Regions from separate parts of the Streptomyces sp. NPDC127177 genome, predicted to be linked through region 1. Evidence: riboswitches for the same ligand, from Rfam matches in the RefSeq annotation. Region 1 holds a riboswitch; the other holds the start of a gene.
What was found. Region 1 has a riboswitch for glycine ahead of gcvP (aminomethyl-transferring glycine dehydrogenase). Riboswitches for the same ligand answer to the same signal wherever they lie in the genome.
Positions count from the first base shown of each region.

Region 2: linked by a shared signal. The riboswitch ahead of gcvT (glycine cleavage system aminomethyltransferase GcvT) and the one ahead of gcvP (aminomethyl-transferring glycine dehydrogenase) in region 1 are both predicted to bind glycine.

Region 1 covers NZ_JBHXUW010000076.1:5,663-9,064, reverse strand. Annotated here, with positions in the region: gene gcvP (aminomethyl-transferring glycine dehydrogenase) at 1-1,467, opposite strand, end outside; glycine riboswitch at 1,662-1,758, opposite strand; gene ACFVJX_RS32210 (PRC-barrel domain-containing protein) at 1,872-2,240, shown strand; gene ACFVJX_RS32205 (DNA polymerase IV) at 2,165-3,402, opposite strand, start outside.
Region 2 covers NZ_JBHXUW010000050.1:20,955-24,356, reverse strand. Annotated here, with positions in the region: gene ACFVJX_RS26975 (enhanced serine sensitivity protein SseB) at 131-901, opposite strand; gene ACFVJX_RS26970 (AAA family ATPase) at 979-1,668, opposite strand; glycine riboswitch at 1,824-1,917, shown strand; gene gcvT (glycine cleavage system aminomethyltransferase GcvT) at 2,059-3,174, shown strand; gene gcvH (glycine cleavage system protein GcvH) at 3,277-3,402, shown strand, end outside.

The DNA of each region.
Region 1 (3,402 bases):
CATCGCGGTCTCGGAGCGGTGCTGGTGGAAGACCGGGTGGGTCAGCACGGCGTCGGTGCGCAGCAGCTGCTCGGGCAGCGCCTCGGCGGCCGTGGTGTCCAGCGCATCGATGTCGCCGTTGGCGCCGAAGGCGGCCCAGACGGCCGCGACCTCGGTGCGGGTGGTGGTCTCGTCGCAGGCGAGCGAGACCAGATCACCGTCGACGAGCCGCAGGTTCACACCGCGCTCGCGGGCGTCCGCGACGACCTGGACGGCCTTGCCGGGGACCCGGACGGTGAGCGTGTCGAAGTAGGAGCCGGTCACCACGTCCACACCGCTGGAGCGCAGGCCCTCGGCCAGGATCGCGGCGTAGCGGTGGGTGCGCCGGGCGATCGTCCGCAGCCCCTCCGGGCCGTGGTAGACGGCGTACATGCCGGCCATCACGGCGAGGAGCACCTGCGCGGTACAGATGTTGCTGGTGGCCTTCTCACGGCGGATGTGCTGCTCGCGGGTCTGGAGGGCCAGCCGGTAGGCCTTGTTGCCGTCCGCGTCCACGGAGACGCCCACGAGGCGGCCGGGCAGGCTGCGCGCGAACTTCTCCCGGACCGCCATGAAACCGGCGTGCGGGCCGCCGAAGCCCATCGGCACGCCGAAGCGCTGGGTGGTGCCGACGGCGATGTCCGCGCCGAGCTCACCGGGCGAGGTGAGCAGGGTGAGCGCGAGGAGGTCGGCGGCGACGGTGACGATCGCGCCGAGCTCGTGGGCCCGGTCGATGACGGGCTTGATGTCGCGTACGGCACCGGAGGCGCCGGGGTACTGCAGCAGGACTCCGAAGACGCCACGCTCGGCGATCTCCGCCGGGATGCCGTCGGTCAGGTCGGCGACGACGACCTCGACACCGGTCGGTTCGGCGCGGGTCTCTATGACGGCGACGGTCTGCGGCAGGGTGTCCGCGTCGACCAGGAAGACGCCGTTCTTGACCTTGCCGACGCGCCGCGCCAGGGCCATGGCCTCGGCGGCGGCGGTGCCCTCGTCGAGCAGTGAGGCACCGGAGGTGGGCAGCCCGGTCAGGTCGGCGACCATCGTCTGGAAGTTCAGGAGGGCTTCGAGGCGGCCCTGGGAGATCTCCGGCTGGTACGGCGTGTAGGCCGTGTACCAGGCGGGGTTCTCCATGACGTTGCGCAGGATCACCGGCGGGGTGAACGTGCCGTAGTAGCCGAGGCCGATCATCGGGGCCAGCACCTGGTTGCGGTCGGCCAGCGCGCGCAGTTCGGCCAGTACCTCGGCCTCGGTACGGGCCGTCGGCAGCTCGAGCGCCTCCGCGCTGCGGATGACATCGGGCACGGCGGCCGATGTGAGCTCGTCGAGCGAGCCGTAACCGACCTGGGCGAGCATCTTCGCCTGCGCCGCGGCGTCGGGACCGATATGACGCTGCTCGAAGGGGATTCCCTGCTCCAGCTGGGAGAGCGAAGTGCGACGGGGGGTCATGGTGGAGGCCTCCTGGTCTGTCACGACCTGCGAGGGGCACCACGGCGCGGGGTGCCCGAACGGCCTCCCCCTCTGTCATCTCAACCTGAGAGCTTCACCGGCACCCGCTGCGGGCACCGGCTTTCACCGTCGGTGAGGAAAGGACCCGCCTCGGCACAGGGCCGTGCGGAACCCACCCTGCTTTCCAGAGTGACCTAGTCCGTGCGGTACGGGGGCCTGAGAGATTCCGGGGAGGATTTGCTCCTTCGGCGCCTCCGGAGCTGATCCGGAGGACTCTCCCGCACGGGGTAAGCAGCCGCTCCCAGCCTACCAGCGGGGTGCCCGGCGCAATTCTCGAGTGGCCAACGCCACGGATCTGCACTTCTGTGGTTCCTGTGGAGTAGTCGCGACCCGTGGGAGGGACCGTGCAGACCGACATCGATCCGCGCAGCCTGATCGGCCGCAAGGTGTTCGACCGCGAGGGCACCAAGATCGGAACCGTGGACGAGGTGTACCTCGACGACGCGACCGGCGTGCCGGAGTGGGCCGCCGTACGCACCGGGTTGTTCAGCCGGGACGCCTTCGTCCCGCTGGAACCCAGCGAATTCGTCGAGGACGCGCTGCGCGTCCCCTTCGAGCGTTCACTCATCAAGGACGCGCCCGACTTCGGGGTAGGCCGGCACCTCTCGCCGGAACAGGAGCTCCAGCTCTACCGGCACTACGGTCTGGACTCCCCGCCCGAGGAGATCGGCCCGGACCGGGACTTCGGCAGACTGGCCGGCCAGGACGAGTAGTCGGCCGGGTCCCGCACGAGCGGCAGCGGATCGGCCGGCTGGAGTTCCGGATCATCGATACGGAACGTCCGCACCCGGCCGGGCGCCGATTCCGGCTCCTCGAAGCGCACCGTGACCCGGCCGACCCCACTGCCCTGCACCCAGCCGTGGCCGTAGGTCCCGTGCCGTACGTCGTGCCCGGCCGGCCAGCGCCGGGCGGCGAGCTGCTCGGCGCTCTCCTGTTCCGGCTCCTCGTGCTCGGGCCGTTCCTCCGCCGCACCGGCGTCGGCTCCCGGCTCGGCGCCCCCGGCCGCGAGTTCGGCGGCGAGCTCGGCCGCGATCCGCTCATCGGCCGCCTGCGCGAACAGATCCTCCTGGGTGAAGTCCGCGAGGCCTGTGACGCCCACGCCCAGCAGCCGTACTCCCCCGGTGGTGTCCACGGACTCCAGGAGCCGCGCAGCGGCCTCCCTGACCACCGTGGGATCGTCGGTGGGGCCGCGCAGCGTCTCGGACCGGGTCAGGGTCGAGAAGTCGTAACGCCGCACCTTCAGCACCACCGTCCGGCCCGAGCGTCCGGCGGCCCGCAGCCGCTGCACGCACCGGTCGGCAAGCCGCTCCACCTCGCCCCTGACCCGGACACGGTCGTGCAGGTCCGTGTCGAAGGTGTCCTCGACCGAGACCGACTTCGCGTCGCGTTCGGCGACGACGGGGCGGTCGTCATGGCCGGACGCCATCCGGTGCAGTGAGACGCCGTGCGCCCTGCCCAGCAGCCGTACGAGCTCGGCCTCGCCCGCCTCGGCCAGATCGTTCACGGTGGTCATCCCGGCGCGGCGCAGGTGGTCCGCGGTGGCGGGCCCGACGCCGGGCAGCGTCCGGACCGGCATGGGTGCGAGCAGATCGCGTTCGGTGCCCGGTTCTATCAGCAGGAGTCCGTTGGGCTTCGCCTCTTCGGAGGCGATCTTGGCCAGCATCTTGGAGCCCGCGAGGCCGACGGAGCCGCTGAGTCCGGTGACGGCCTCGATCGCCTCGCGCAGCTGCTCACCGATGGTGACCGCCGAGGCCGTGTCGTCCGCCGTGCCGCCCGCCTCCAGGTCGACGAAGGCCTCGTCCAGGCTCAGCGGCTCCACGAGCGGCGACAGCCGGCCCAGCAACTCCATGACCTGGTCGCTCACGGCCCGGTAGA
Region 2 (3,402 bases), on a different contig from region 1:
TGCCGCTCCCGGGGCACTCGGGTACGGCGCGGTGCCGAGGCACCAGCCATCAAACCAGCTTAGGTGCCGGTCCTGACACCGACTTGACTCCGCGGTCCACCACTGTCACCCCGCGGTGCGACGGGCCCCGCTACTCGGCGGCGCGCTGGTAGAACGGCCTGATCCGGGCACGCATCCAGTCGGCGACCGGGTCCTGTGCCACGTCGAGCAGTACGAGATTGACCGGCCAGGCCACCTCGACGCGGCCGAGCGCCCGGCCGAGGGCGTCCATCGGGGCGTTGCGTCCGGCGCCGTCCCAGGTGGAGAACTCGACGCCGACGAAGAGGACGGGGTCGCCGCCCTCGATGCTGGCGAGGGCCCTGCGCGCGCTGAGCACGACACCGCTCTCCTCGAACTCGCCGGCCGCGGCGGAGAGGAAGTCGACGGGCTCCTCCTTCCAGTCCGGCTCGTAGAGCCGGACCCGGCCGCCGCTGGAGGGCCCGTCGAGCACGGTGCGTCCGACCCGGCAGAGTTCGGCGACCGCGGGCGGTGGCAGCGGCATGCCGACCGCCCCGCCCGGGTTGACGGCGATACCGAGCTGCGGGGGCAGCCCGCGGGCGAATTCGACGGCGGGTGCCACGGTGAAGGACATGTGGGAGCCGACGCAGGTGAGGAACTGCTGCTCGGAGCTGAACACGGGGACGTACGGTGCGCCGTCGAGCTCCAGTGTCGGCAGGTCCAGGTCGGTGGCGTCGGGGCCGCCGCCGTTGGGCAGGGGCACCCAGAGATGGCTGCGGCCGAGCACCTCGACCAGCCGTCCGCCCGCCTCCGGGCTGCCGAGCGAGGCGCCCAGCACTTCTTCGAGCTCGTTGGCCGGCCATCCGCCCTGCGGATGGGTCCCGTCCTGTGCCGGAATATCCACTGCATCCCTCTCTCGCCCCGTGCCGTGCAGCACGAGGTTAGCGCCGAGCGCCGGGTGTCCAGGCATCGGACAGCCCGCTACGGGCTCTCACCCTGTGCGTCTGCGAAGGTGATCCGGGTCAGCAGCGCCGCGGCCTCCCGGTCCAGCAGCACCGCCGAGACGCAGCCGAGCGGCAGCGTGCCCGCCTCGGTGTCCCGCAGCAGCCTGCGCACCGCCCGGCGGTGCCGGGCGAACGCGTATCCGGAGACGCCGCGCCCCCGCTCCCGCTGGCCCGCCAGCGCGGTCTGCGGGGTGACGTCTAGCAGGACGAGGTGCAGGACGCGGCCGCGCCGCCGGGCGTCGCGCGACAGCCAGCCGCGCACCCATGCCTGGGCGCCGCAGTCATGGACGACGACGGAGACGCCGGAGCGCAGCACCTGCCACAGCCCCCAGTAGTGGGCGACCCGGACGAGGGGACGGTAGAAGGCGTAGGGGACTAATCGTGGCAGCGCGGCGGACCAGCGGTCCCGGGTGTCCTGGGAGTCGATGACGCGGGCGGCCACGGCCCGTGCGATCAGGGTCGATTTGCCGCTGCCCGGCAGTCCTGAGACGACCACGACGTCACCCGGAGCGAAGCGCAGGCTCCGCGGGCCGCACCCGGACCTCTCCCGCAGATCGCTCACGACGGGCCCGCGCGGGCCGTGCGTCTCGCGGGCCGGCGCGCCCTGCTGTGCGGGCAGTGCGCCGTGCGCGACCCCCGCGGTCGCCGCGTACCGCCGCAACGTCATCGCCATCCCCCTGTCGGCCGACCACACCTGTCAAGAAGTGTAAAGAAAAGGTAATGCGGCACAAGCGTCCGACCCGCCGGATCCGGTGGGGTACCGGCGCCCCACTGTCCGGCAATGCGTGCGATGATGACCCGGCCAACTGCATAAAGGCCGCTTGAATCCGCGCGGGAGAGTTCCGGTCACCGTGCCGGGCGCCGAAGGAGCAAGATCCTCCCTTGAATCTCTCAGGCCCCGTACCGCGTGGATGAGGCAGATCTGAAAAGCGAGTCGCCCGGCGGCTCCACCCAAGGTGCAAGCCGAACCCCTGCGGGGTCTCTCGGCGAACCTCTCAGGTTCCGATGACAGATGGGGAGGGATCGTCCTCGTCGTCATGCCCTGGGAGCCGTATCCATGAGCACCGCCCCCCGTCTCACCGCCCTCGATGTGCTGCACCGTTCGCTCGGCGCGACCATGACCGACTTCGCGGGCTGGGACATGCCGCTGCGCTACGCCAGTGAGCGCGACGAGCACAACGCCGTGCGCACGAAGGCCGGCCTCTTCGACCTCTCCCACATGGGCGAGATCACCGTCACCGGCCCCGAGGCCGTGGCACTGCTGAACTTCGCGCTGGTCGGCAACATCGGCACCGTCTCCGTGGGCCGGGCCCGCTACACGATGATCTGCGCCGAGGACGGCGGCATCCTGGACGACCTGATCGTGTACCGGCTGGGAGAGACCGAGTACATGGTCGTCGCCAACGCCGGCAACGCCCAGACCGTGCTGGACGCGCTGACCGCCCGCGCGGAGGGCTTCGACGCCGAGGTGCGCGACGACCGCGACGCGTACGCGCTGCTCGCCGTCCAGGGCCCCGAGTCCCCCGCCATCCTGGCCGCCGTCACGGAGGCCGACCTGGACGGCCTGAAGTACTACGCCGGTCTACCCGGCACGGTCGCCGGGGTCCCCGCTCTGATCGCCCGCACCGGCTACACCGGCGAGGACGGCTTCGAGCTCTTCGTCGCACCCGAGCACGCCGAGCAGCTGTGGCGGGCACTCACCGAGGCCGGCGCCTCCCGCGGGCTGATCCCCTGCGGGCTCTCCTGCCGCGACACGCTGCGCCTGGAGGCGGGCATGCCGCTGTACGGGCACGAGCTGACGACGTCCCTGACGCCGTTCGACGCCGGTCTCGGCCGGGTCGTGAAGTTCGAGAAGGAGAGCGACTTCGTCGGCCGCAAGGCGCTGGAGGCCGCTGCCGAGCGCGCCGAGACCGCCCCGCCCCGCAAGCTCGTCGGCCTGATCGCCGAGGGCCGCCGGGTGCCGCGGGCGGGCTTCTCCGTCATCGCGGAGGGCCAGGTCATCGGCAAGGTCACCTCGGGCGCCCCGTCGCCGACCCTCGGCAAGCCGATCGCCATGGCGTACGTCGACGCCGCGCACGCCACGCCCGGCACCGAGGGCGTCGGAGTGGACATCCGGGGCAACCACGAACCGTACGAGGTCGTGGCGCTGCCGTTCTACAAGCGCCAGAAGTAGAACCGTGGGCCCGGCAGGGCACCGCGTACGTGACGCAGTCCTGTCTCACACCGTAAGACCATCGTTCATCAGCACTCCCCCGCGTACAGGAGAATTCAGGTCATGAGCAACCCCCAGCAGCTGCGGTACAGCAAGGAGCACGAGTGGCTGTCGGCCGTCGAGGACGGTGTGGCCACGATCGGCATCACGGAGTACGCGGCCAACGCGCTCGGTGACGTCGTCTACGCC